Regions from separate parts of the Cupriavidus sp. F041 genome, predicted to be linked through region 3. Evidence: riboswitches for the same ligand, from Rfam matches in the RefSeq annotation. Region 3 holds a riboswitch; each other region holds the start of a gene.
What was found. A riboswitch is a leader RNA that binds a small molecule or an ion and turns the genes downstream of it on or off. The one in region 3 is predicted to bind glycine.

Region 1 (7,864 bases), on a different contig from region 3:
CGGCTTATCTCTTGGCCATTGTGACCCTCACCACCCATGGCATGGTAGGTGGTCGGCAAGTCGCCATGACACAGCGCTAAGGTTAACCCGCGCCCCACTGATATCCGTCTTTTTCGGCACTCACCTGACTCCAAATTGTCATCTAGGTCCAGTTAAATACGCGAGCGGTTATTTGCAACGTCATCGGCGAGTTCATCGCCGCTAGTGGCCAGCAAGACTCTGGCATGTTTGCCAAAACAAAAAAGAACGCCCGTTCGCGAGATACCGCCAAGCGAAACGAGGCATAGAAAAATTTGAAGGTCAATATGCATCAAGCTCTCGCTTCTCCCGTGGTCACGAACGACGCGTCGCTAGCCGGCGCTCGCAGTGGGAGAAGGACTCGCTGGACTGTCTCGGCCGGCATCAAGGCCCTGCGCCACGAAGCGGCAAGCCTGCGCGCAACTGCTCAGGCAAGGATGACCCTTGCCGGCACTTGTGTTGGGCTCTGCGACCCTAGCGACTTGCTGCAGCGGGCCGCGATTCTCGACAGGGGCGCTGACGTTCTGGCGCTGACCGACTGGACCTGAGTCAGTTCGCTTTCTTTATCGTCGCCCGGGCAGTAAGCGATGGTGGTAAGGCGACTCCGTCGCGTCCAGTTGGGAAAGGGAATTGATGCCAAGCATTGCCATGTCCCGCGAGACTTCCGCCTTCAGCAACTCAATGGCGTGGGTGACGCCGGCCTCACCGGCAATGGCGGCTGCGTATGCGAATGGCCGGCCGACGAATACGAACTTGGCACCGAGGGCAATGGCCTTCAGAATATCCGTTCCGCGGCGGATGCCAGTTAGTGCGAACGGCGGTCGGAAAGGAACGCTTTCGCTCTGGGATGTTGCGGCGACGAGAAGAATGCTGACGGAGCCGCCTCTTCGAGAATGGCACCCCGGTCCATGAACCAGACGCGGTCTGCGACTTCTCGGGCGAAGTTCATCTCGTGGGTGACACAGACCATTGTCATGCCGTCCTTAGCCAAGCCTTTCATGACGTTCAGCACCTCTCCCGCCATCTCCGGGTCCGGCGCACTCGTAGGCTCATCAAACAGCATGACGGGTGGGTCCATCGCCAACGCGCGTGCGATGGCGACCCGCTGTTGCTGCCCACTGGAGAGCTGCTGAGGATACGCTTCAGCCTTGTGGCCAAGACCGACGCGTTCGAGCAGCGCGAGCGCCTTTTGCTTCGGCTCACTCTTGCTCTTCGACGCGACCTTTGTCGGTGCGAGACAGATGTTCTCGCTCACGGACAAATGCGGGAAGAGATTGAACTGCTGAAAAACAAAGCCAACGTGGCTGCGGAATTTATTGATGTTCAGTGATGGCGCGTGAATATCTTGCCCATCGAGTGTGATACTGCCCTTCTGGATTTCTTCCAGGCGATTCAGCTTTCGCAAAGCTCAAGCAATTCCTGGCCTTTTCTTGTCGCGCAATGAAGCCGAAAGGTCCACGTCGGGTTGGAGCGTGACCTGCGGATACGCTCCTTTTAGTTTCCTTACGAGGCTGGGGAACCATGTCAGTGCGATTAGCTCCGTGAGTCCGATATGACGCACTCGCGCAACTTGCCGGGCGGATGCCCGGATTTCCTCCAGCGGTACGGCGCGCGGCTACTTCAAACGTTTAAGAATCGGCGACTCCAGAAGGAGATGCTACAAAACGCTGCTACATCGGCGGGCGGGCCCGACGCCCGCTACCTATACTGCCCTTGCAGTCTCCCCGCCACGCGTGCTATGGTGCGGCTTCCAGGAGAACGAGGCGCCCCCCGTCATATCAGGTTGGGCGTTTCTACCGAAGGCGTACCCCTGAAACGCTCAGGTGCAGAAGACTGGAAACCGATAAAACTGGAGAGCGCCGGACCGGACCACCAAGCGTGGCGCGGCATGCGGCCGCCGAAGGGGCAAGCCGGCACCCGTGGTGGGTGCGGCGAATCTCTCAGGCAAAAGGACAGTGGGGGCAGACAGGCCAGATGGCCTGTCTGCCCCTTTTTGCTGTCCGGAGCCTGAAGAATGAAAGTCATCGTGATGGGAGCCGGCGTGATCGGCGTCGCTTCTGCGTGGTACCTGGCCAAGGCCGGGCATGAGGTGGTGGTGCTGGAGCGCAATGCGGGCGCCGCCCGGGAAACCAGTTTTGGCAACGGCGGCCAGATCTCGGTCAGCCATGCCGAGCCATGGGCCAACCCGGCCGCGCCGCTGAAGATGCTGCGCTGGCTGGGCCGGGAGGATGCGCCCCTGCTGTTCCGCCTGCGCGCCGACCCGGCGCAATGGTCATGGGGCCTGAAGTTCCTGCGCGAGTGCACGGCTAAGCGCTCCACCCACAATATGATCCAGTTGCTGAACCTGGGCACGTACAGCCGCGCCAGCCTGCAGGCCCTGCGCGAGGAAACCGGCATCGAGTATGACCACCTGACGCGCGGCATCCTGCATTTCTACACCAGCCAGAAGGAGTTCGACGCGGCCATCGAGCCGGCGCGCATCATGCGCGAACTGGGCTGCGAGCGCCGCGTGATCGGGCCCGACGAAGTCGTACGCCTGGAACCGGCGCTGGCCAATATCGCGCCGCGCCTGGCTGGCGCCACCTATACCAGCGAGGACGAATCCGGCGACGTGCACCGCTTCACCACCGAGCTGGCGGCCAAGTGCGAGGCGCTTGGCGTGCGCTTCCGCTACGGCGTACGGGTGCAGCGCCTGCATGCCGATGGCGGCAGGATGCGCGGCGTGGAGATCGCCGATGAAACCGGCGGCTACCAGATCGAAAGCGCCGATGCCTATGTGCTTGCGCTGGGCAGCTTCAGCCCGATGCTGGCGCGCCCGCTGGGGGTGAAGCTGGATATCTATCCCGCCAAGGGCTACTCGGTGACGCTGCCGGTGCTCGACCCCGCGCGCGCGCCCAGCGTGAGCCTGACCGACGACGAGTACAAGCTGGTGTTCTCGCGCTTTGGCGACCGCCTGCGCGTGGCGGGCACCGCCGAACTCAATGGCTATGCGATGGACCTGAACCCGGTGCGCTGCGATGCCATCGTCAAACGCACGCTGGACGTGTTCCCGGGCATGAGCCGTCCTGAACTCGCTCGCTTCTGGACTGGCCTGCGCCCCGCCACGCCGGGCAACGTGCCGTATATCGGTGCCAGCGGGATCGACGGCCTCTACCTCAACACCGGCCACGGCACGCTGGGCTGGACGCACGGCTGCGGCTCGGGCCGCGCCATTGCCGACATCATCAGCGGTTATGTGCCGGAAGTGGACTTTGCCTTCAGCGGCGAGCTGCCGGTGCACAAGGGCCCACGGGCGCTTTCCGTGGCGGCAAGTCCGGCCGGCGTAACGGCCCACTGAGCGCGAACTGCGGCGCTCGTTACTGCGCCCTGCGCCCGGCCACCTGCGCCGGGCGCTTTGCCGTTACCATGTGCGTCCACGACCCCGCAGGCTCCCCATGAAGCTTAACCAGTTGCGTGCCCTGGCCGCCATCGCTGACACCGGCAGCATCCAGGAAGCCTCGCGCATCCTTCACCTGACGCAGCCCGCGCTGAGCAAGGCCATCAAGGAACTGGAGAGCAGCGTCGGCGCCACCTTGTTCGTGCGTTCGAGCAGGGGCGTGCGCCTCACCCCCCATGGCCAGCGGATGGTCACGCATGCCCGGCTGATCAGCGAGAACGTGCGGCGCGCGCGCGAGGACCTGGAAGACATGATGGGCAGCGTGGTCAGCGAGATCACGGTTGGCGTGACGCCGGTCACGGCGGTGATGCGGCCGATGGCGGCCTGCCTGAGCACCTTCCGGCGCGAGTTTCCCAACGCCCGCCTGCGCGTGCAGGAGATGCGACCGACGCAGTTGCTGGAGCACCTGCGCGAGGGCACCATGGACTTTGCGGTGACATCCCAATTGCTGCCGGCAGACCGCGGACTGGATTGCACCCAGGCCTGCCGCCTGCCGACCATCATTGCCGCGCGGCGCGGGCATCCGCTGCGCGCGGCCCGCTCGGTGCGCTTGCTGCAGCAGGCCGACTGGCTGGTGCTGGACCCGCTCTCCGACACCAGTTCGCCCTTTCATCAATTGTTCGCGGGCAATGGCCTGGCGCCCCCCGCGCGGGTGATCGAGTGCACCTCCATGGGACTGGCACTGGAACTGTGCTGGAAGGCGGATACCCTGATCCTGCTTTCCAGCGAATCGCGCGGCAGCAAGTTCGTCACGGACAATATGGACTTCATCGAGGTGGAAGAGCCGGTGCCCGAGCGCACCATCTCCCTGGTCACGCGCGACCGGCACGTGCTGACCTGGGCCGCGGCTCGCCTGCACGATGCCATGCTGGAAGCGCTTTCCGGTGACTCCCCGGCGCTGGGCGGCGCGGCCGCCCCCTGAACTGGCCTGCGCCTGCGCCGTTGCATGGACGCGCGTAAGCTGCCCCCCCGCCGGCTTGCGCGGCACCCCTCCCCCCTTTGAGCATCGCCCGCCATTCCCGATGGCTGGCGCCCATGCCCGCCTATTCCCGCCTATTCCAGATTCTCATACCCATGAAAAAAAGCGAAGTGCTTATCCGGCGCCTCGCTCTTACCATGCCAGCACACCACTAGAGACGGCGCCGCGCCGCAACCGTCCCGAGCCAATCCCACCCGAGGAGGAAAGCATGACACACGCGCCTACCGCGCTATCCAGCCCCGCCGGCACGGCATCCGCCGCCGCCCCCACCGCGGCCCGCCCGCATTCGCACTGCGCCATCGTCGCCGCCGCGATCGGCAACGGGCTGGAGATCTACGACTTCACCGTCTACAGCTTCTTCGCCGCCACCATCGGGAAGTTGTTCTTTCCGTCGAGCAGCCCGCTGGCTTCGCTGTTGCTGTCCTTTGCCACGTTTGGCGCCGGCTTCGTGATGCGTCCGCTCGGCGCGGTGCTGATCGGTAGCCTGGCCGACCGGCGCGGGCGCAAGACCGCGCTCACGCTCACCATTGCGCTGATGACCGCGGGCACGGCGCTGATCGCGTTCACGCCGACCCACGCCAGCATCGGCGTGACAGCGACCGTGCTGGTCGTGCTCGGCCGCTTGCTGCAAGGCTTGTCGGCGGGCGGCGAGGTCGGCGCGGCATCCGCGTTGCTGCTGGAGTCGGCAAGCAAGCGCAACCGCTGCTTCCTGGTTAGCTGGCAGGCCGCCACCCAAGGCGGCGCCGCGCTGCTGGGCGCGCTGACAGGTGCTGCGGTATCGGCCCTGCTCAGCCCGGAAGCCATGCATGACTGGGGCTGGCGCCTGCCGTTCCTGCTAGGTCTGCTGATCGCGCCCGTGGGCATGTATATCCGCCGCAATCTGCAGGAAACGCATGAGGGCGGGCAACACGGCGGCATCGGCGCGGTGTTCCGCGAGCATGGCCGCACGCTGCTGCTGGGCATGCTGCTGATGACCGGCTCTACTTCGTCGATGTACATCATGGTGTTCTACATGCCCACCTACCTGGTGAACACGCTGCACATGCCGCCCGTCACCGCGTTCCTGGCGGCCTGCATGGCCGGCCTCGCCATGCTGGTGGTAGCGCCCTTGTCCGGCCTGCTGGCCGACCGGCTGCCGCGCCGCAAGCCCCTGCTGTTTGCCGGCGGGCTGGCATCGCTGGCGCTGGTGTACCCCAACTTCATGCTGCTCTCGTCGGGGCCGGGCCTGCCGCTCACCATGGCGCTGATCGGCGGCGCCGTGGCGCTGATGTCGGTCAGCAGCGGCGCCGGCGCCGCGCTGATGATGGAGGCGCTGCCGCGCCACCATCGCGCCACCGGCATGTCGGTGATGTACAGCCTTGGCGTGACCGTGTTCGGCGGCTTCGCCCCGCTGATCGTCACCTGGCTGATCGCCGCCACCGGCAGCAACATGGCGCCGGCCTGGTACCTGTTTGCCTCTGCCTGCATCAGCCTGAGCGCGCTGGCCATGTTCCCCAGCCACCCGGGCCGCGACTGACGCGCGCCAGGATCGTCTTCCCCTCTTTCCCTATTCCACAGCACATCCAGGATCGTACTGTCATGACCCAGACCCCAGGCAATGTCCCGTCCGCCCTGAACGAATCCGCGGCGCGCTTCGCCGAACTGCGGCACCGCATCCACGCGCATCCCGAGCTTGGCGCCGACGTGCCGCGCACCGCCGGGATGGCCGCCACCCTGCTGCGCGAGTGGGGCTACGACGTGCACACCGTCGGCGGCCATGGGCTGGTGGCGCAATTGAAGGTGGGCAACGGCACGCGCAGCATCGGCATCCGTGCCGACATGGACGCGCTGCCGCTGCAGGAGCGCACCGGCCTGCCCTATGCCAGCCAGGTGGCCGGCCGCATGCACGCCTGCGGCCACGACGGCCATACCGCCACGCTGCTGGCGGCCGCCGAAGACCTGGCCGCCACGCGCAACTTCGACGGCACGCTCAACCTGATCTTCCAGCCGGACGAGGAAGGCATGACCGGCGCGCTCGCCATGATGAACGACGGCCTGTTCGAGCGTTTCCCCTGCGATGCGATCTACGCCTTCCACAATGCGCCGGGCCTGCCGGTGGGCATGGCGGTGGTGCAGAGCGGCCCGATGGGCGGCTCGTCGGACCGCGCCACGATCACCTTCCGCGGCAAAGGCGGCCATGGCGCCATGCCCCACCGCGCCGCCGATCCCACGCTGGCGCTGGCGGCTACCGTGGTTGCGCTGCAGGGCATCGTGGCGCGCAACGTGGCGCCGGTCGATGCCGGCGTGATCAGCGTGGGCCAGATGGAAGCCGGCAGCACCTACAACATCATCCCGGAGACCGCGACGCTGAAGCTGAGCGTGCGCGCCACCGTGCCGGAGGTACGCGACCTGCTGGAAAACCGCATCCGCGAGGTGGTGACGCACCAGGCCGCCTCCTGTGGCGTGGCGGTGGACATCACCTATGAGCGCCTCGCGCCCGCGATCTGCAATACCGTGGAAGCCACCGCCATCGCGCGGCAGGCCGTGGCCAGCGTGCTTGGCAGCGACAAGGTCATCCAGGTGCCGCCGTCGATGCAGATGGGCAGCGAGGATTTCGCATGGATGCTGGAGAAGATGCCGGGCTGCTACTTCGCGCTGGGCAATGGCACCGGCGAGTGGGTGGGCTGCTCGATCCACAACGACGGCTACGACTTCAACGACCAGTTGATTCCGCTTGGCGCGGCGTGTTGGGTCGCGCTGGCGGAGGGGTATCTGCGGGCTTGAGGCTGCGACATGGCCGTTTGCTCCTCTCTTTCACCAAGACCTTATCTGAGGCCATTTACAGAGCATCGGGGAAATCTGCCTACAGGTGGCTACGTCGACCCAGGCAACACTGGCGAAATCGTGAGAGAGAACGACATCATTGCGCTGCGGCTTATCGGTATGCAAGACGACTCTGCACCAGGGGACACTAAAGTGGACCCATGATTTGAGGCAGTGATCAGGCGGTAGTTTAAGCTGTCGTCCTTGACGGGGTGATGGCGAATGAGTGAAGGCAAGAAACGCAAGGTGCACACGGCGGAATTCAAGGCCAAGGTTGGTCTGGAGGCGGTGCGCGGGGTGAAGACGATCAGCGAGATTGCGCAGACATACGGCGTGCATCCGGTGTTGGTTGGGCAGTGGAAGAAAGAAATTCTTGAGCGGGCCGGCGCCCTGTTCGAAGCCAGGCGCGGCCCGAAGCCGGCCGAGGACAAGAGCGGCGAGGATCGCCTGTACGGCGAGATCGGGCGGCTGAAGATGGAGGTGGACTGGCTCAAAAAAAAGTTGGGGGAATGAGCCGGGAAGCCCGGATGGGATGGATCGATGGCGCGGAGGAATTGCCCTTGAGCCGGCAGTGCGACCTGGCGGAAGTGTCGCGCGCAACGGTGTATCGGCGGCTGGGGAAGAGCGCG
Region 2 (7,864 bases), on a different contig from region 3:
GCATCGCGGCGGCCAAGTCCAATATCTTCGTCAATAAGCAGAACGAGACCAAGTACTTCTATCAGGATCTCGATGCCGCCGGCGGTCGCCTGAACGGTGCCAACAAGTACACCGTTACCTTCGCCAAAGGTGCCGAGCCACCGGTAAAGGGCTTCTGGTCGCTCACCCTCTACAATCAGCATCATTTCTTCTCCGAGAATGCACTGAAGCGCTACTCCATCGGTACGAAGAACAAGAACCTGAAGTACAACGCCGACGGCTCTCTGACGCTCTATGTCCAGGCTGATTCGCCGGGCGCCGACAAGCAGAGCAACTGGTTGCCGGCACCGAAAAGCGAGGATTTTTCGTTGTACGTGCGGGCCTATTGGCCGGAGGCGGCCGCGCTGAACGGCAAATGGACGCCGCCGCCAGCTGTGAAATCGAACTGAGGGGACCCTCCCGCCAGCGTACAGAGTACAGAGCCGGGCTTGGCTATCGATGCGAGCCCAGACGTTACCCGTTACCTCCTTTCTTTGCCGCCTCTGCAAGGTGATCGATCAGCGCCAGCACGGTCCGCGTTTCGCGCGCGCCCCGCCGCGTGATGATCTTGAAATCGAGATGCGTGCTGTAGCGCTCTGGCGCGAGACGGCGCAACAGGCCGGGCGCCACCCATGCATCCGCATAGTGCGGCGGCAGAAAGCCAATGTAGTTCCCGGACAGGATGAGCATAGCGCGCCCTTCCACGTTGTCCACCATCGCTGCAGCCTCCTGCATGCCGAGCAGGTCAAGCTCCTGCCGCCCGAGGTAGCCGCGCGTCGCCAGGTTCGCACCGGCAACCTGCTCCGCCAGGCCCTTCTGACCGATATGGGAAAAGAGCGGATGCGGCGATGCGCAGTAAAGTCCTTGCTCCTCCCGATAGAGCAGGCGGTAGTCCAAGCCGGCTACCGGGTCCGGAAACGGCCCGACCGCCAGGTGGAGGCTGCCATCCAGCACCCGCTGTTCGAGGCGGTTGGGCGAGTCGATCTCGATATGTAACTGCACTTTCGGCGCGGCCTGGCCGAAGCTGCGGATCGCCGCCAGTTGAGGCGCCCCGCGGTCGGTCAGCGTGGCCTCGATCAGCCCCAGGCGAAGCACGCCGTGGAGTTCCTTGCGGATGGTCCCGGCTTCCATCTGGAAGGTATCCACCGCCGCGAGCAGCCGTTGTGCCGCGGCGTGCATTTGCTGCCCCTCCTCCGTCAGGCGAAACCCGCTGCGCCCGCGCTCGCACAAGCGCACGCCCAGTCGTGCCTCGAGTTGCGTCATGTGCTCGCTGATGCTGGACGCGCCAATCCCCAGCAGCGATTGCGCCGCGGCAAATCCGCCACATCCCACGATGGTTTCGAAGATTCTCAGTAGCTTGAGGTCCACATCCCGGAGTTTCACGCTTCGGCCTTTACTTCGGATTTATCCGAAATGAAGTTCTTAACATTCTGATTGTACCGGACCATTCCGTTGTCCAGAATGGACTCGTCCCTACCGCATCAACGAAGAAAGGATTGGTGAACACAATGTCTGAAAATCAATATGAGAAGGGCCGGCTCGACCTCCCGTTCGTCGGCATCTGCACGTTCGGCAAATCGCCGCTCTGCCTCGACTGGGACGCCATCGACGCCGACGTGGCCGTCATCGGCGCGCCGTTCGACTGCGGCACCCAGTGGCGTGCCGGCGCGCGCTTTGGGCCGCGCTCGATCCGCGAGGCATCCACGCTGTTCTCTTTTGGCCACAGCGGCGCCTATGACTTCGAGGACGATGTCGTGTATATGCCGGCCAACGAGGTCAGGATGGTCGACATTGGCGACGCCGATATGGTGCACACCAATACCGAGAAGTGCCATGCCAACATCGAATACGGGGTGCGCAAGATCCTGAAGGCCGGCGCGCTGCCCGTGGTGCTGGGCGGCGATCATTCGATCAATATCCCGTGCATCGCGGCCTTCGAAGGCCAGGAGCCGTTCCACGTGGTCCATATCGACGCCCATCTGGACTTTGTCGACGAGCGGCATGGCGTGCGTCACGGTCACGGCAACCCCTTGCGCCGCGCCGCGGAGAAGAGCGTGGTCAGCGGCATGACCCAGATCGGCATCCGCAATGTGTCCTCTACCGCACGCGAGGGATATGCCCAGGCGCGCGAGATGGGGTCGGACATCATCTCGGTGCGCCAGCTTCGCAAGCTCGGTATCCAGGGTGTGCTGGACCGCATCCCGAAGGGCGTACGCTATTACCTGACTATCGACATCGACGGGTTCGACGTCTCCATCGCGCCGGGCACGGGTACCCCGAGCCATGGCGGGCTGACTTACTACGAGGGTCTTGAATTGTTCGCTGGCCTGGCCGAGCAGGGCGACGTGGTGGGTATTGACCTGGTAGAAGTCGCTCCCGACTACGACCATACGGGATCCACCGCCATCCTCGCCGCGCAGCTTTTGCTTAACACGATCGGCCGGGTGATGCATCAGCGCAAGGTCAAGCGCGCCGCTGCGCGCTGAGCGCGAAACGGGCCGCGCCATCATCAAGCATGCCGTCGTCGTTACATGGCCACGCAGCGCGCTGTTCACCGGCGTCGCGCGAAATGGCAAAAATGGGGAGCCGCAATGTTTCGTCAATCTCGTTTCTGGACTGGCCTGGCCGCCGGCGTGCTGGCGTGCCAGTTGCCGTCCTTCGTCATGGCTGCGGAGCAGCAGGTCGTCAAGGTCGGCCTGACCGGCCCACTGTCCGGCCCGCAAGCCGCAATTGGCAAGGACAATGAAAACGGCCTGCGCATGGCCATCGATCAACTGAATGCACAAGGCGTTGTCGTCAACGGCAAAGCCGTGCGCTTTAGCCTGGTCTCCGAGGACGACGCGGCAGATCCGCGCACCGGCATGTCGGTTGCCCAGCGCCTGGTGGACGGGGAAGTGAAGGTGGTGTTCGGGCCGTTCAATTCGGGCGTCGCCATCCCGATCTCCCGCTTGCTGGACCAGGCCGGGATAGTGATGGCGACGGTGGCTTCGAACCCCGCAATCACCCAGTCCGGGTACACCTATATCTTCCGGATCTCGGCCAATGACAGCCAGCTTGGCAAGCGCATGGGCGAGTTTGCTTCAGCCAAACTGCGCGCCAGGCGTTTCGCGGTCATCGACGACCGGACAGCCTATGGCCAGGGCGTGGCGGACGAGTTCGTCAAGGCGGCCAGGGCGGAAGGCATCGAGATCGTTGCGCGCGAATTCACCTCGGACAAGGCCGTGGACTTCGTCCCGATCCTGACCCGGATACGCGGCATGAAGGTGGACGGCATCTTCTATGGTGGCTACTACTCGCAGGCCGGACCGCTGCGCAGCCAGATGAAACGGCTCGCCATGACCAACGCCTATCTGCTCGGTGGCGATGCGATGTGCAATATCGAACTGGCCAGGCTGGGGGGCGATGCCGTGGACGAGCATGTGTACTGCCCGCAGGGTGGCCCCGTGCTCGAGAACACCGGCCCGGGGCGTCAATTCAAGACCGACTACAGGAAGCGCTACAACACAGATCCGCTCACCTACAGCGCCTCCCTCTATGACGGCCTCAGGCTGGTAGCCCAGGCGATGAAGGCAGCCAACTCGGTCGAGCCGGCGCAATACCGTGCCGCGCTGGCGGGCATCGATATGCAGGGAGTGGCCGGCCGATATCGCTTCGACCCCAGCCGTGACCTGCGGGATTCGCCGATCACCATCTACACCTACCGCAACGGCGCCCAGGTGCCACTGCCGCAGGACAGGTAGCGCCAGTTGGCTAGCCTGCCTCGTTGGCAGGCACGACATAGCCGCCTCGGGATTCTTTTTTTGTCGAAGGATCGGCGATCCGCCGTACCGCTGCGCCTTCTTGCCCTGCATAAGGAGTTCAACACCCCTGTATTACTCACAGAGCAGACCCACAAAACACACCACAAGACACATCACAAGACTGGTTTCCCCGTTGCACGCGGCAAAGGCCCATGCCCGGACAGACGTAGCGCGACCAGGACAAAAAAATTCGGAGACAGCGTATGAGCAACACAAAATCCTTGCGCGGCATGGAGCCGTTACCAAGCGGCAGGCACCGCCCGGGACACCCAGCGAGCCAGGCCCGCAGCGGCCCTGTGGATGCCGACACCAGGCAGGTACTGCGCCGCGCTACCGCGGCGGGCTTTATCGGCACCTTCATCGAATGGTTCGACTACGCCGCCTACGGCTTTCTTGCAACGGTCATCGCGGTAGTGTTCTTTCCCAAGAGCGACCCGACCACCAGCCTGATGGCTACCTATGCCGTATTCGCGCTGTCCTTCGTCGTGCGTCCGATCGGAGGGGTGATCTGGGGGCATTTCGGCGACAAGTTCGGCCGGCGCAATACGCTGTCGCTGTCGATCATGATCATGTCCTGCTCTACCTTCCTGATCGCCTTCCTGCCGACTTATGGGCAGGTGGGCCTGTGGGCGCCGGTACTGCTGCTTGTCATCCGGCTCGTCCAGGGTTTCTCGGCTTCTGGCGAATACGCCGGCGCCTCGGCGTTTCTTGCCGAATATGCCCCAAACCGCAAGCGCGGGCTCTACACCAGTGTCATTCCCGCCGCTGAAGCCGCCGGCCTGCTCTTCGCATCGCTGTTCGTCGCCGGGCTGCATACGGTGCTGACCTCCGGGCAGTTGCTCGAATGGGGCTGGCGCGTGCCGTTCCTGCTGGCCGCCCCCTTTGGGCTGGTTGGCCGTTACATCCGTCTTCAACTAGAGGACACGCCGAAGTTCGTCGCGATGGAGCAAGCCAATCACGCACCGCAGGCGCCGCTGCGCGAGCTGCTCACCTCGCATCGCCGCACCATGCTGGTCGGCTTCGGCGTGACCTGCCTTAACGCCGTCGGCTTTTACCTGTTGCTCAGCTATATGCCTGTGTACCTGTCAAAGGAACTCGGCATGAGCGACTCGGTTTCCTTCCTGGTGTCTACCGTATCGCTGGCCAGCTATGTGCTGATGATTTTCGTGATGGGCTTGCTTTCCGACCGGTTCGGGCGGAAGACGATGCTGGTTTCCGCCTGTATCCTGTTTGCGCTCTTCACGGTGCCGCTGTTCCATTCATTGTCGAGCGCCGGCATTGTCGGCATCTTGCTGATCCAGGTGGCGCTGGGCGCCTTTCTCACCATCAACGACGGCACGCTGCCGTGCTTCCTGTCGGAGAGTTTCCCGACCCGTGTGCGATATAGCGGATTTGCACTCTGTTTTAACAGCGCGAACGCCCTGTTCGGCGGCACCGCCCCCCTGGTTGCGACCTGGCTGATCAGCGCCACGGGCAATAAGCTCGCGCCAGCCTGGTACCTGGTCGGGGCCGCGGTGGTGTCGCTGATTGCCATCCTGGCCAGCCGCACGCCCTCGGGCGGTGCGTTACCGGACTGAGCAAGCAAGCCAAGGGATCGCAGCTTGAAGCATAAGCGGAGATCCCGGGCAGCGCGGACGCAAGCCGGCTGCAAGACGACGCAGGAGAGACCGGCGGTGGCTGCGTGCCATCACCGGCGCCGACGGAGCAACCACCCCGGAAACTCTCAGGCAAAAGGACTGTGGCGTCGATTTAAAAATCTGGAGAGTGGCGTTCCAAGGAATGCCCACCGAAGGGGACGGCACCGGTCACCGGCCGATGCCAAAGCTCTCAGGTACCGGGACAGATGGGGTAGGAAGCCGAGGATTCGGCCATCGCTTTGCCTGACAGAGGACCCTGCCATGTCTCAGATCATTGTCATCGGCGCCGGCATTACCGGCGTCACCACCGCCTACACACTGTCGAAACTCGGTTACGAGGTGACCGTCGCCGACCGCCATCTCTATCCCGCCATGGAGACGTCGTTCGCCAACGGCGGCCAGCTCTCCGCCTGCAACGCGGAAGTCTGGAACAGCGCGGGAACGATTCTCAAAGGCCTGAAGTGGATGCTGAAACGCAACGCGCCGCTGCTGGTGAACCCGAAGCCGTCGTGGCACAAATACTCGTGGATGGGCGAGTTTGCATCGAACATCGCGCATTATCGGGAGAACACCATCGAAACGGCGAAGCTGGCCATTGCCGCCCGCCAGCATCTCTTTGCCATGGCCGAGCAGGAGAATATCCAGTTCGACCTGGAGCGCCGCGGCATCCTGCACTTCTATCACGACAAGGCCGCTTTCGAGGCCGCGGGCAGGACGAACGCGCTACTCGTGGCAGGCGGACTGGAACGCTTTGCAGTGTCACCGCAGGAGATCAGGGCAATCGAGCCAACGTTGCAAGGCGATTACTTCGGCGGATTCTTCACGCCATCCGATTCGACCGGAGATATCCATAAGTTCACGCGCGGCCTGGCGCTCGCTTGCGAGCGGCGCGGCGTGCGCTTCCTGCAAGGCACGGACGTGCGAACTATCGACTTATCCGCCAGCGGCGTGCGTATCGGCCTGCAGGCGGTGGACGGCGCGGCGTCGCCATCGGCAAACGCGAGCGCAGCGTTCGATATCGCCGGCGATGCGCTGGTGGTTTGTGCCGGCGTGGGCAGCCGGCATATTGCCGGCATGCTGGGTGACAGGATCAATGTCTATCCGGTCAAGGGCTACTCCATCACGGTGCATCTGGACGATGCCGACAGCGTGGCGAACGCACCGTGGGTCAGCCTGCTCGACGAAAGCGCAAAGATCGTGACGAGCCGGCTCGGCAAGGACAGGTTCCGCGTGGCAGGCACCGCGGAATTCAATGGCCAAAATCGCGACATCCGAGCCGATCGCATCGAGCCTCTCGTGTCATGGACGCGGCGCAATTTCCGCATCGATACCTCCCGCGTAGTGCCGTGGGCGGGACTTCGCCCGATGATGCCGGACATGATGCCGCGCGTGGCAAAGGGGCGGGCGCCACGGGTGTTCTACAACACGGGCCACGGCCATCTTGGATGGACGTTGTCTGCTGCAACGGCGGCGGCGATCGGCACGACCATCTTCGAGAGCTATCCCGTTGGGTAGGAGGCCGGTACTGCAAGACAAGTGACGCGCGCGTTCGTAGGCCCTCTGAATATCGCGCAGACCTGGCGCGCGGGATCGGGAACGCCCTGAGTAGGGTCGCGCCAAGGCAGGTATCCCGCCCTGGCGCCGCCGCCTGTTCCCCGGATCCGTGAGTGAGCTACATGCTCCTACCAGTCGCCATAGGTCGATACGATGCCACGCGGCAGCGCGTCGCGTTCCGCACCAAGGTGGGCGCCGCTCGCGTCGCCCGAGGCATCCTTGCCGACGGCGGTATGCACCACCACCAGGTTCAATGCGGGATCTACGAAGATGGCCTGCCCGTAGACACCCAAGAGGGCAAACCGGCGGTGACTGCCGGGCAGGATCCAGGTTTGCAGGCCATAACCGTAGTAGGTGCTGCCGTGGTACCGCATGTTCCCTGGCCGAAATGCTTCGGGTTGCCGTGCCGCATCCGTCATCGCGAGCAGGTGGTCGCGTGATACCACGGCGGTGCCCCTCACCAGGCCATCCGTCGCCATCATCAGGCCCAGGCGAGCGTAGTCGTGCAGCGTGGCATTGAAGGCGCCTTGCGCGAATTCCTCCTGGTCGACCGGGTTCACCAGCCAGGTCGCCAGCGCTTGGGCCCCTATCGGCTTCCATAGCTTCTCATCGACGTAGTCGCAGAGCGTGCGGTTCGTGGCACCGCGCACCACCAGCCCCAGGATTTGGGTCTGGGCCCCGGCATAGTTGAAGCGCTGCCCTTCGGGTTCGCTGCGTGCCGTGATCAGTCGAGCGGCCTGGGCAACACCGACCCGGCGCACGGCTTCGTTGAACCTGGCCCGATCGTCCTGCCCCGAGTAGTCCTCGATATACCGGGCGCCTGAGGACATGCGCATCAGATTCACGATCCGGGTC
Region 3 (7,864 bases):
ACCTTGAACGGTCCCGGCAGCTCGCCGTCGGTACGGCAGCCGCGTGCCACACAGGCCTGCATCACGGCCCAGATCTGCAGCAGGCCGGCATTGACCTCGGCCTCGCTGCGCCACACGCACTCGTTCTCCATCATCATCCGCGCGATGCTCTTCTTGCTGGCGGCCGCCATTTCCAGCATGGCGCGCCCGCTGCGGAAGGGGTACGGCAGTTGCTGGTCAGCTTCCAGGATCTGCGTGTTGGCGGCGCCGGCGGTGATGACGAAGCCGCCGCCCACCGACAGGTAGCGCCCCTCGCGGATAGGCTCGCCGCCGGCATTGAAGGCATGGAATTTCATGCCGTTGGGATGCTCGGCCATGGCCTCGCGGCGGTAGAAGACGATGTGTTCCTTCTCGACAAAGGGCACGGGGTGCGTGCCCAGCAGCGATAGCGTGCGGCTGGCGCGCAGCGCGGCCAGGCGCAGCTCGATGGTGTCGGGATCGATGGTGTCCGGCGCCTCGCCCTGCAGGCCGAGGATCACACCCTTGTCGGTGCCGTGGCCGCGCCCGGTAGCACCGAGCGAGCCGTACAGCTCGATGCGTACGCTGGCCACTTGCGGCAGCAGGCCATCGCGCGCCAGGCCCTGGGCAAACAACAGGGCCGCGCGCATCGGGCCCACGGTGTGGGAACTGGAGGGGCCGATGCCCACCTTGAACAGGTCGAAAACGCTGACAGCCACGGCAAGGCTCCTGGTTGGCTACGCGCCGGTCTCAGACCGACGAGTTGCCGATGTCGTTGTCGGGGGCGCGCCACAGCGAGGTGGCAGCGTCCTGGGGGGTGGGTGGGGCGTCCTTCTTCGCCATCACGCTGATGGTGCCGTCGTTTTCGAGGATGGCGAAATGCACATCGCTCACGCGCTCGCAGCCGGCATGGCGCAGCGCCTTGTGCAGGTCGTCGCGCGTGATGAAGGCGCGCTTCATCACGTCGGGAAACACTTTGCCTTCGTGGATCAGTATCTCGGGGCGCCCTTCGACCACATCCTCGAAGCGCCGGCTGCGCCAGCTCAGCCAGGCCAGCCCGAGATTGGCCGCGATCAGCGTCACGGCCAGGATCAGGCCGGCGGTGACCGAGTTGTCTCCCGCGTTCATGGCGTTCTGCACCGCGTTGGACAGGACCAGCAGCAGCACCAGGTCAAACGGCGTGAGCTGGCCGATCTGGCGCTTGCCGGAAAGCCGCAGCAACACCAGCAGGCTGCCGTAGACGATCAGTCCGCGCAGGACGAATTCCCACCATGGGGCGCTGAGATTCCACATGCGTGCTCCGTTTGCCGGGCACGGCCGGGTGGCCGCGCATCCACACCGAGCATAGCGCGCCGGCGAAGTGCCGGGGTTGCCGCGACGGCCGCAACCCCGGCATCCACCAGCTTACTCCTCAGCGTACTCGCTCATCGGCACGCACGCGCAGAACAGGTTGCGGTCGCCGTACACGTTGTCGGCACGGCCGACCGGCGGCCAGTACTTCTGCGTGCGCAGCGCGGCCACCGGGTAGGCGGCTTCCTGGCGCGTGTACTTGTGCTCCCAGGCATCGGCGGTGATCACGGCGGCAGTGTGCGGCGCGTTCTTCAGCGGGTTGTCCTCGCGGTCGAAGCTGCCGTCCTCCACACGGCCGATCTCGGCGCGGATGGCGATCATGGCGTCGATAAAGCGGTCCAGCTCGTGCAGGGCCTCGCTTTCGGTCGGCTCGATCATCAGCGTGCCCGGTACGGGGAAGCTCATGGTCGGGGCGTGGAAGCCGTAGTCCATCAGGCGCTTGGCCACGTCCTCGTTGGAGATGCCGGTGCTCTTCTGCAGCGGGCGCAGGTCCAGGATGCACTCGTGCGCCACCAGGCCGTGCTGGCCGGTGTAGAGCACGGGGAAGTGCGGGGACAGGCGGCGGGCCACGTAGTTGGCGGCCAGGATGGCGTTCTCGGTGGCGGCGGTCAGGCCGGCCGAGCCCATCATGGCGATGTACATCCACGAGATCGGCAGGATGCTGGCCGAGCCGAACGGCGCGGCGGAAACACCGCCGATGCCCTGGTCGTCGCGGCGATAGCCCACGCTGTCCTGGTTGGGCAGGAAGTCCGCCAGGTGCGCGCCGACCGCCACCGGGCCAACGCCCGGGCCGCCGCCGCCGTGGGGGATGCAGAAGGTCTTGTGCAGGTTCAGGTGGGATACGTCGCCGCCGAACTGGCCCGGCGCGGCGGTGCCGACCATGGCGTTCATATTGGCACCGTCCACATAGACCTGGCCGCCGTGCTTGTGCACGATGTCGCAGATCTGCTGCACGCCCTGCTCGAACACGCCATGCGTGGACGGGTAGGTAATCATGATGGCGGCGAGGTTCTTGCTGTGCTGCTCGGCCTTCTTCGCCAGGTCTTCCAGGTCGACGTTGCCGTTCTCGTCACAGGCCACCACCACCACCTTCATGCCGGCCATCTGCGCCGAGGCCGGGTTGGTGCCGTGGGCGGAGGAGGGGATCAGGCAGATGTCGCGATGGCTTTCGCCACGGCTGGCGTGATAGGCGTGGATGATCAGCAGGCCGGCGTATTCCCCTTGCGAGCCGGCATTGGGCTGCAGGCTCACCGCGGCGTAGCCGGTCGCGGCGCACAGCATGGCTTCGAGCTGGTCGATCATCTCGCGGTAGCCGACCGTCTGGTCCAGCGGCGCGAACGGGTGCACCTTGCTGAACTCGGGCCACGTCACCGGGATCATCTCGCTGGTGGCGTTGAGCTTCATGGTGCACGAGCCCAGCGGGATCATGGTGCGGTCCAGCGCCAAGTCCTTGTCGGCCAGCATGCGCAGGTAGCGCAGCATCTCGTGCTCGGCGTGATGCGTGTTGAACACCGGATGGGTCAGGTAGGCGCTCTGGCGCGCCAGGCCGGCCGGATAGGCGTCCTGCGCGGCGGCTTCCAGCGCGTCGAAATCGGGCACCGGCTTGCCGTGGGCGAAGATTTCCAGCAGGGTGACGACGTCTTCACGCGAGGTGGTTTCGTCCAGCGAGATGCCGATGCGGGTGGCGCCGGCGTGGCGCAGGTTGATGCCGCGGGCGGTTGCCGATGCGTGCAGTGCTTCCGTGTTGAAGCCGGTTTCCAGGGTCAGCGTGTCGAAATAGGCGGCGTTGGTGCGCACATAGCCGAGCTGCTCCAGGCCGCCGGCCAGCGTGGCGGTCAGGCGGTGCACGCGCTGCGCGATGCGCTTGAGGCCTTGCGGGCCGTGGTACACGGCGTACATCGAGGCCATCACGGCCAGCAGGACCTGCGCCGTGCAGATGTTCGAGGTGGCCTTCTCGCGGCGGATATGCTGCTCGCGCGTCTGCAGGGCCAGGCGATAGGCCTTGTTGCCTTGCGCGTCGATGGTCACGCCCACCAGGCGGCCGGGCATGGAGCGCTTGAAGGCATCCTTGACCGCCATATAGCCGGCGTGCGGGCCGCCAAAACCCAGCGGCACGCCAAAGCGCTGCGAGTTGCCCACCGCCACGTCGGCGCCCCATTCGCCGGGCGCGGCGATCAGGGTCAGCGCCAGCAGGTCGGCGGCAGCCACCACCAGGCCGCCGGCGGCGTGCACGGCATCGGCGATGGCGCGGTAGTCGGCGACATCGCCATTGACGCCGGGATACTGCAACAGCACGCCGAAGGCATGGGCGCCGGCGGCTTCCGAAGCGGGGCCTACCTTGACCTCGATGCCCAGCGGCAGGGCGCGGGTGCGTACCACTTCCAGCGTTTGCGGCAGCACGTCGTCGGCCACGTAGAAGGTATTGGAAGCGTGCTTGTTGACGCGCTGCAGCAGCGTCATGGCCTCGGCGGCCGCGGTGCCTTCGTCCAGCATGGACGCATTGGCGATATCCAGGCCGGTCAGGTCGGTCACCATCTGCTGGAAGTTCAGCATGGCTTCCAGGCGGCCTTGCGAGATCTCGGGCTGGTAGGGCGTGTAGGCGGTGTACCAGGCCGGGTTCTCGAAGATATTGCGCAGGATCACGCCCGGCGTCAGGGTGTTGTAGTAACCCTGGCCGATAAAGCTCTTGAGTACCTTGTTCTTGTTCGCCAGCCCGCGCAGCCTGGCCAGCGCCGCTTCCTCGGTCAGCGGCTCGGTGAACTCGCCCAGCGGCATGCCGTCGCGGCGGCGGATGGCGGCGGGGATGACGGCGTCGATCAGCGCGGCGCGGCTGTCATAGCCGAGCACCTTGAGCATGTGCTGTTGCTCGGCGGCATCGGGGCCGATATGGCGGGAGGCGAAGGCGTCGCGCGCCTCCAGTTCGGCCAGCGTGGGCCGGGCAACTTGGGCGGCAGTCATGGGCAGGGGGGCGTTCATGGCAAGGATCTCGTGGGAGCGGTGCGGCGGGTGGTCGGCCCGGCCGCGTCGCGGACAGTCTTTGTCCGTCATTCCCGTGGCGCGGGAATGACGATCTGGCATCAGGCGCCGACGTTGGCCTTGTAGGCGTCGGCCGACATCAGGCCGTTCACGTCATCGCTGTTGGCCGGCTTGAGCTTGAACAGCCAGGCGTCGAAGGCGTCGGCATTGACGCTCTCGGGCGAGGCGGCGGCGGCATCGTTGACGGCGATCACTTCGCCGGCCACCGGGGCGTAGATGTCGGACGCGGCCTTGACCGATTCCACCACGGCCAGCGCGTCGCCGGCACCGACCGACTTGCCCACTTCCGGCAGTTCCAGGAAGACGATGTCGCCCAGCGCGTCCTGCGCGTGGTCGGTGATGCCGATGGTCAGCGTGCCGTCGGCTTCGACGCGCACCCATTCATGGGACTCGGTGTATTTCAGGTCGGCGGGGAAATTCATGGGATTGCTCCAGATTCAATTTGTTATTCAGCGCCAGCCGGGCGGAGCTTCCGATACACGATGATCGATGGGTAACCGCCGGCGGGCGCGCTGTGACCGGGTGCGAGCGTTCAACTCACGAGTGCCTTGCCATTGCGCACAAACGGCAGTTTAACCACAGTCGCGGCGAGTTTGCGGTCGCGGATCTCGACCTGAACCTCGGCGCCGATGGCAACGTCGCGCGGCAGGCGGGCAAAAGCGATGGATTGGGACAGCGAGGGGCTGAAGGTGCCGCTGGTGATCTCGCCGTCGCCGGCGGGGGTGATCACCTTCTGGTGGGCGCGCAGCACGCCGCCTTTTTCGCGCAGGATCAGCCCGACGAACTGCTGGGTCTGGCCGCCGGCGACCAGCGCCGCCTTGCCGGTGAAATCGCGTTCGCTTTGCAGGTCCACGGTCCAGGCCAGGCCCGCGTTGAGCGGCGAGGTGTGGATATCCATGTCCTGGCCGTACAGGTTCATGCCCGCTTCCAGGCGAAGCGTGTCGCGCGCGCCCAGGCCGGCCGGGCGCACGCCGGCGGCGATCAGCTTTTCCCACAGGCCGGCCACGTTCTCGGCCGGCACCACCAGTTCGAAACCGTCTTCGCCGGTATAGCCGGTGCGCGCCACCATGACTTCGCCGAGCGCCGGATCCTGCACCACCACGGCGTTGAACGGCTTCAGGGATTCGCTGGGCTGCGTCGAGGGAAAGGCGCTCCACACCTTGGCGCGGGCGTTCGGGCCCTGCACGGCGACGATGGCCAGCGGGGCCACGCCGTCGGGCGCGTTGTCGTGGCGGCGCGGCGTGATGCTCACGCCGCTATTGGTGGCGGCGTTGCGTGCGGCGATCCATTCGATATCGTTGTTGGCGGTGCCGGCGTTCACAACCAGGCGGAAGTGGTCCTCGGCGAAGAAGTAGACAATCAGGTCGTCGATGACGCCGCCCTTTTCGTCGAGCATGCAGGAGTACAGCGCCTTGCCCGGCGTTTGCAACTTGTCCACATTGTTGGCTAGCAGGCCGCGCAGGAAGGCACGCACATGCTCGCCATTGAGATCGACCACGCACATGTGGGAGACGTCGAACATGCCGGCGTCCGTGCGCACGGCGTGGTGTTCCTCGATCTGGGAGCCGTAGTTGACCGGCATGTCCCAGCCGCCGAAGTCGACCATGCGGGCGCCGAGGGCGCGGTGGATAGCGTTGAGGGGCGTGGCCTGGAGCGTCATGGAATCCTCGGGGGAAGGCTAATCTCGGTTCGAAAACGAAAAAAGGGCCATCCGCCGCAGGATTCGGCGCGCAATAGCGCTGCCAGATCCGCTGCGGCGGATGACCCCTCTGTCCTCGATACCTGAGAGATTACAAGGCGGCCCCGTTAAACCAGGACCCAGGCCTTGCGCGCCCCTTCGGTGGGCACGCTCACCATTCATCAAGCAAATGGCGGGTGCCGCTCTCCAGAGTACGGCTTGCATCGTGTGCATGTTGCAAGCCGATCCGACCAGTCCATGGTGCCTGAGAGTTTTCGGGTGATACCCCTTCGGCGGCGCAAGCTTCGCGCGCTCTCCCGGTCGGATGCGCGCAATTTACGGGAGCGTCCTGGCTTTGTCAACGCATCCGGCTGGGGCCGCCATCCTGCTGCGGCGCACTACCGCCTGTGATGATTGTCGGTCGTGACGTTACCGATCACACCGCCTACGGCGGCGCCGCCCAGGGTGCCTAGTGCGTCACCGCCAGTCAGCACGGCACCGCCTACTGCACCGACGCCAGCACCGATCGCCGTATTGCGCTGCTTTGGCGTCATATCGGCGCAACCCGCCATGCTGGCTACCGCGATACCGATCAGGACCGCCTTGCTTAAGGAATGCAGGGTGTTCATGATTCCCTCCAACGTATCGTGAAGTGCATCCCGCACGGGGCATACTCGTGCCGGACATAAAAATTAGACGGGCCAGGAGGTTCGCGGCTCCCGGGCTTACGAAGTGTTACCGGCTCCGTGATGGCCACTTCCTACTTGGGGCGGGGCCAATGCCGCGTGTTAACATCCAGCCTCCGCCCAGCAATCGCGCATGCCGCGTTGCGCATCCGTCACCCCCGCCTCGCATGACCCACGGACTCAATCCTGCCCAATCCGAAGCCGTCCGCTATCTCGACGGCCCCTGCCTCGTCCTGGCCGGCGCCGGTTCGGGCAAGACCCGGGTGATCACGCAGAAGATCGCCCACCTGATCGAGGACAAGGGCTTCCAGCCCAAGCACATCGCCGCGGTGACCTTTACCAACAAGGCCGCCAAGGAGATGCAGGAGCGTATTGCCAAGCTGATGGAAGGCAAGACCACGCGCGAGGGCAAGCGGATTCCGATCAAGCAGATCACCGTCAGCACCTTCCACTCGCTGGGCGTGCAGATCCTGCGCGCCGAGGCCGAACACGTAGGCCTGAAGCCGCGCTTCTCCATCATGGATTCGGACGATTGCTTCGGCATGGTGCAGGAGCAGCTCGCCAGCACCGACAAGAAGCTGATCCGCAACGTGCAGAGCACCATCTCGCTGTGGAAGAACGGCATGGTCGATCCCGAGACCGCCATCGCCCAGGCCGAGAATCCCGACGATCATCAGGCGGCGCTGATCTACCGCAACTACGTGGCCACGCTGCACGCCTACCAGGCGGTGGATTTCGACGACCTGATCCGCCTGCCGGCCGAGCTGTTCGCGCGCAACGAAGAGGTGCGCATGCGCTGGCAGAACCGGCTGCGCTACTTCCTGGTGGACGAGTACCAGGACACCAACGCCTGCCAGTACCAGTTGCTCAAGCAGCTCGCCGGCGGCTCGCACCTGCGCGCGCCGGCCTTCACCGCGGTGGGCGACGACGACCAGGCCATCTATGGCTGGCGCGGCGCCACGCTGGACAACCTGAAGCTGCTGCAGACCGATTTCCCCGACCTGAAGGTGGTCAAGCTGGAGCAGAATTACCGCTCCACCGTGCGCATCCTGGAAGCGGCCAACTCGGTCATCTCCAACAATCCCAAGCTGTTCGACAAGAAGCTGTGGAGCGAGCA

Region 1: another riboswitch for glycine. It lies ahead of ACZY0R_RS15985 (D-amino acid dehydrogenase); the one in region 3 lies ahead of gcvT (glycine cleavage system aminomethyltransferase GcvT).
Region 2: another riboswitch for glycine. It lies ahead of ACZY0R_RS10725 (D-amino acid dehydrogenase); the one in region 3 lies ahead of gcvT (glycine cleavage system aminomethyltransferase GcvT).

What each region holds. Positions count from the first base shown of each region.
Region 1 covers NZ_JBVASY010000001.1:3,469,201-3,477,064, reverse strand. Annotated here, with positions in the region: partial or broken gene ACZY0R_RS15995 (alpha-hydroxy-acid oxidizing protein) at 582-824, opposite strand; gene ACZY0R_RS15990 (amino acid ABC transporter ATP-binding protein) at 824-1,423, opposite strand; glycine riboswitch at 1,858-1,984, shown strand; gene ACZY0R_RS15985 (D-amino acid dehydrogenase) at 2,033-3,355, shown strand; gene ACZY0R_RS15980 (LysR substrate-binding domain-containing protein) at 3,453-4,376, shown strand; gene ACZY0R_RS15975 (MFS transporter) at 4,642-5,949, shown strand; gene ACZY0R_RS15970 (M20 aminoacylase family protein) at 6,012-7,196, shown strand; partial or broken gene ACZY0R_RS15965 (IS3 family transposase) at 7,458-7,864, shown strand, end outside.
Region 2 covers NZ_JBVASY010000001.1:2,342,710-2,350,573, reverse strand. Annotated here, with positions in the region: gene ACZY0R_RS10750 (DUF1214 domain-containing protein) at 1-428, shown strand, start outside; gene ACZY0R_RS10745 (LysR family transcriptional regulator) at 493-1,401, opposite strand; gene speB (agmatinase) at 1,527-2,504, shown strand; gene ACZY0R_RS10735 (branched-chain amino acid ABC transporter substrate-binding protein) at 2,610-3,758, shown strand; gene ACZY0R_RS10730 (MFS transporter) at 4,022-5,395, shown strand; glycine riboswitch at 5,467-5,567, shown strand; gene ACZY0R_RS10725 (D-amino acid dehydrogenase) at 5,717-6,970, shown strand; gene ACZY0R_RS10720 (serine hydrolase domain-containing protein) at 7,138-7,864, opposite strand, start outside.
Region 3 covers NZ_JBVASY010000002.1:4,097,103-4,104,966, reverse strand. Annotated here, with positions in the region: gene ACZY0R_RS36295 (L-serine ammonia-lyase) at 1-716, opposite strand, end outside; gene ACZY0R_RS36290 (DUF421 domain-containing protein) at 748-1,290, opposite strand; gene gcvP (aminomethyl-transferring glycine dehydrogenase) at 1,402-4,323, opposite strand; gene gcvH (glycine cleavage system protein GcvH) at 4,425-4,805, opposite strand; gene gcvT (glycine cleavage system aminomethyltransferase GcvT) at 4,916-6,043, opposite strand; glycine riboswitch at 6,143-6,282, opposite strand; glycine riboswitch at 6,304-6,391, opposite strand; gene ACZY0R_RS36270 (YMGG-like glycine zipper-containing protein) at 6,460-6,690, opposite strand; gene ACZY0R_RS36265 (UvrD-helicase domain-containing protein) at 6,915-7,864, shown strand, end outside.